2 regions of the Nocardioides maradonensis genome follow, and region 1 is predicted to be linked to the other one. Evidence: predicted binding sites of a transcription regulator. Region 1 holds the regulator's gene; the other holds the start of a gene.
The links. The regulator HrcA, encoded in region 1, represses chaperone genes, less so after heat shock. The targets are predictions, from matches to a motif close to TTGGCACTCGNNNNNNNCGAGTGCCAA.
Positions count from the first base shown of each region.

Region 2: a site for HrcA is predicted at 923-949, ahead of groL (chaperonin GroEL). Genes of this name have one in related genera too.

Region 1 is NZ_BAAHAZ010000008.1:200,259-202,646, forward strand. Features, by position in the region: gene dnaJ (molecular chaperone DnaJ) at 1-611, opposite strand, end outside; gene hrcA (heat-inducible transcriptional repressor HrcA) at 632-1,654, opposite strand; gene ACYVAQ_RS11770 (hypothetical protein) at 1,772-2,041, shown strand; gene ACYVAQ_RS11775 (DUF3097 domain-containing protein) at 2,104-2,388, shown strand, end outside.
Region 2 is NZ_BAAHAZ010000013.1:48,681-51,068, forward strand. Features, by position in the region: gene ACYVAQ_RS16185 (SGNH/GDSL hydrolase family protein) at 1-327, shown strand, start outside; gene ACYVAQ_RS16190 (GNAT family N-acetyltransferase) at 358-897, shown strand; gene groL (chaperonin GroEL) at 1,112-2,388, shown strand, end outside.

The sequences.
Region 1 (2,388 bases):
CCGGAGCACTCCCGGCAGGGGTCGGGGATGACCGTGCCGAAGCCGCGGCAGGTCGGGCAGGCGCGCAGGGTGCGGATCTCGCCCAGGAAGGACCGCTGCACGTGCGCGACCTCACCCTGGCCGTGGCAGGTCTCGCAGGTCACCGGCTGCGAGCCGGGCGCGGCGCCGGAGCCGCTGCAGGTGGAGCAGCGCACGGCGGTGTCGACCTTGAGCTCCTTGTTGACGCCGAACGCGGCCTCCGCCAGCTCGATCTCGAGGCGGATCAGGGCGTCCTGGCCGCGGCGTACCCGCGAGCGCGGGCCGCGCCCACCCCCACCGCCTCCGGCGGAGCCGCCGAAGAAGGCATCCATGATGTCGGTGAAGGAGAAGCCCGCGCCCTGACCGAACCCTCCGCCACCGAACGGGTCACCGCCGCGGTCGAACGCGGCGCGCTTCTGCGGGTCGGAGAGCACCTCGTACGCGACCGAGACCTGCTTGAAGCGCTCCTGCGCCTCGGGGTCGGGGTTGACGTCCGGGTGCAGCTGACGGGCCAGCTTCCGGTAGGCCTTCTTGATGGTGTCCGCGTCGGCGTCGCGTGCGACGCCGAGCAGCTCGTAGGGGTCCTGGGACACGGTTCTCTTTCTGCGTGAGCTCAGTCGAGGATGCGCGAGACGTAGCTGGCCACGGCGCGCACCGCCGACATCGTTCCGGGGTAGTCCATGCGGGTCGGGCCCACGACGCCGAGCGTGGCGAGGGCCTCTCCCTGGGTGGTCAACGGGCCGTAGCCGCTGGCGACCACGCTGGTCGCGGACAGCTGCTCGTAGGGTCCCTCGGCGCCGATACGGACCATCACGGCGCCGTCGGTCGTGGCCTCGCCCAGCAGCGTGAGCAGCACGACGTGCTCCTCGATCGCCTCCAGCAGCGGCCGCACCGAGGTCTCGAAGCTGTCACCGAACCGCGCCAGGTTGGAGGTGCCGCCGACGGCGACCCGCGCGTCGGAGCGGTGGTCGCTCATCGCCTCGACCAGAGCCGTCACCACGCCCGCGGTCGCCTGGTCGGTGGGTACGTCGTCGTCGACGAGCGCGTTGAGGGCCGTCACCGCGTCGGCGATCTGCTCACCGGTGGCGGCGAGGTTGACCCGGCTGCGGAGCCGGGCGATCTCGTCCTCGGAGAGCTCGTGGCCGAGCTCGACCAGCCGCTGCTCGACCCGGCCGGTGCTGAGGATCAGGATGACCAGCAGGCGGTCGGGGTTGAGCGCGACCAGCTCGACGTGGCGCACCGTGCTGCGCGACAGCGTGGGGTACTGGACCACGGCGACCTGGTGCGTCAGCTGCGCCAGCAGCCGCACCGACCGGTTGACGACGTCGTCGAGGTCGACGGCCCCGTCGAGGAAGGCCGAGATGGCGCGCCGCTCCGGCGCACTCATGGGCTTGACCGTGGAGAGCCGGTCGACGAAGAGCCGGTAGCCCTTGTCGGTCGGCACCCGGCCCGCACTGGTGTGCGGCTGGGCGAGGTAGCCCTCGTCCTCGAGCGCCGCCATGTCGTTGCGGATCGTCGCGGGGCTCACGTTGAGACCGTGCCGCTCGACCAGCGCCTTGGAGCCGACCGGCTCCTCGGTCGCGACGTAGTCCTCCACGATCGCGCGGAGCACGGCGAGCCGTCGTTCCTCCTGCATGCCCACCTCCGTCCTCCAACCCTGGCACTCACCACGAACGAGTGCCAAGTCTATCGCGTGACGTCCCACGGTTCACCGTGACGACTGCCGCCGGCGCGATCGGGTACCGCCCCGCACATGAGCGAACCCCAGGAGCACCAGACCGACGACCGGACCACCGACCCCACCGACGACCCCACCGACGACCCCAGCGCGGCTTCGAGCGAGGCCCCGATGGGCGTCCCCGACGAGGCGCTGCCCGAGGACCTCGTCGCCGGCGAGGACAACCCGCTCGCGGAGGGGCTGCCGCCGGGCGAGACGGCGGACGGCCTGCTGGACCCGGAGGACGAGGACGGGCAGGACGGCGCGCAGGGGGTCCAGACCGGCAGCGCACCGCAGGAGCAGTGACGCACGTCGCGTCCGGCGCGCCGACCCCGGAGCGCCCGCGCGAGCGCCTAGCGTTTCCGGACGTGGATCGCTATGGCACCGACGTACTCAGCGGCGACTGGAAGGTGCCCAAGCGCGGGCGCGCGGTCGAGATGCCCGCCGACATCGGCCTGGTCGTCGAGGAGGTCATGACCGACTGGTGCGGCGAGATCGTCGCGGTCGACCGGGACATCGCCACCGTCACGCTCGAGGACCGGCGCGGCAAGCGTCGTACCTTCGAGCTGGGGCCGGGCTTCCTGCTCGAGGGCAAGCCGGTCATCCTCACCCCTCCGGTGCGGCTCGCCGCGCCGGCGAAGCCCGCCCGCACC
Region 2 (2,388 bases), on a different contig from region 1:
CAGCCGCTCCGCTCGATCGGGTCGCGGCTCTCGCGCCAGCTGGCCGCGGCGCAGGCCGTCGCCGCGGTCGAGGGAGGTGCCCACGCGGTCTCGCTGGCCCACGTCGTGGGCCCGATGTTCGTCAAGGACCCCGAGGAGATGTTCAGCGTCGACCGGTTCCACCCCAGCGCTCTGGGCTACCGACGTACGGCGAAGGCCCTGCTGCCCTCGATCCTGACCGCGCTCGGGATGCAGGAGGAGGCTCCGTTCGGGCACCTCGCCCCCGACCCGGTCGAGGACGTCCCGACCCCTGTCGGGCCGCTCCCCGAGGAGATCGAGCAGCGCTGAGCGGTGCGGCAGCCTCCGTACGATGGCGGCGTGACCACGGACGCCGCGCCCGCGCTGACCTTCCGGACCGCCCGGATCGAGGACGTGCACGCGGTCGTGCCGCTCGTCGAGTCGGCCTACCGAGGTGACGCCAGCCGGGTGGGGTGGACGACCGAGGCGGCGCTGCTCGAGGGGCAGCGCACCGACGCGGACGCCGTGCGCGAGATCGTCGGGTCGTCCGCCGGCCGCCTCCTCCTCGCCGAGCGCGACGGAGCGCTCGTGGCCTGCTGCCAGCTCGAGCCCCGCGGCGACGCGGCGTACTTCGGCATGTTCGCGGTGCGGCCCGACAGCCAGGGCGGCGGACTGGGCAAGGTCGTCCTGGCCGAGGCCGAGCGCGTCGCGCGCGAGGAGTGGGGTGCGGTCCGGATGGAGATGACCGTGATCGAGCAGCGCGAGGACCTCATCGCGTTCTACGAGCGCCGCGGCTACGGGCGTACGGGGGAGTTCGAGCCGTTCCCGTACGGCGACGAGCGGTTCGGCCGCCCGCTGCGCGACGACCTCCGCTTCGCCCGCCTCGAGAAGGTCCTCTGAGGCCCTGCCGCCACTCGGCCCCGGCCTTGCACTCTCGTGGGTCGAGTGCTAAACATGACGCTGGCACTCTCAGCATGAGAGTGCCACCACCGGACCGTCGGGATTGAGGTTCGTGGGGCCGGCGAGAAAGGGTTCGTCGGGCGCACGCACCTGGCCGTCGCGGGCAACCCGCCGCTCCGGACCACCGAACTTCCCAGTGAAGGATCGCCAGGCAATGCCGAAGCTGATTGCTTTCAACGAGGAGGCCCGTCGCGGTCTCGAGCGGGGTATGAACACCCTCGCCGACGCCGTCAAGGTCACCCTCGGCCCGAAGGGCCGCAACGTCGTCCTCGAGAAGAAGTGGGGCGCCCCCACGATCACCAACGATGGTGTGTCCATCGCCAAGGAGATCGAGCTCGAGGACCCCTACGAGAAGATCGGCGCCGAGCTGGTCAAGGAGGTCGCGAAGAAGACCGACGACGTCGCCGGTGACGGCACGACGACGGCGACCGTCCTCGCTCAGGCGCTCGTCCGCGAGGGTCTGCGCAACGTGGCCGCGGGTGCGAACCCGATGGGCCTCAAGCGCGGCATCGAGGCCGCCGTGGCCGCCGTGACCGAGCAGCTGCTCGCCCAGGCCAAGGACGTCGAGACCCGCGAGCAGATCGCGGCCACCGCGACCATCTCCGCCGGTGGCGACACCACCGTCGGAGACGCCATCGCCGAGGCGATGGACAAGGTCGGCAAGGAGGGCGTCATCACGGTCGAGGAGTCGAACACGTTCGGCATCGACCTGGAGCTCACCGAGGGCATGCGGTTCGACAAGGGCTACATCTCGGCGTACTTCGTCACCGACCCGGAGCGCATGGAGACCGTGCTCGAGGACCCCTACGTCCTCATCGCCAACTCCAAGATCAGCAACGTCAAGGACCTGCTGCCGCTGCTCGAGAAGGTCATGCAGTCGGGCAAGCCGCTGGTCATCATCGCCGAGGACGTCGACGGCGAGGCGCTGTCGACCCTGGTCGTCAACAAGATCCGTGGCACCTTCAAGTCCGTCGCCGTCAAGGCCCCGGGCTTCGGTGACCGCCGCAAGGCCATGCTGCAGGACATCGCGATCCTGACCGGTGGCCAGGTCATCTCCGAGGAGGTCGGCCTCAAGCTGGAGACCGCCGGTCTCGAGCTGCTCGGCCAGGCCCGCAAGGTCGTCATCACCAAGGACGAGACCACCATCGTCGAGGGTGCCGGCGACACCGCCCAGATCGAGGGCCGGGTCAACCAGATCCGCGCCGAGATCGAGAAGTCGGACTCCGACTACGACCGCGAGAAGCTCCAGGAGCGCCTCGCCAAGCTGGCCGGCGGCGTGGCCGTCATCAAGGTCGGCGCGGCCACCGAGGTCGAGCTCAAGGAGCGCAAGCACCGCATCGAGGACGCCGTCCGGAACGCGAAGGCGGCCGTCGAGGAGGGCATCCTCCCCGGTGGTGGCGTCGCGCCGGTCCAGGCCGGCGCGTCGGCCTT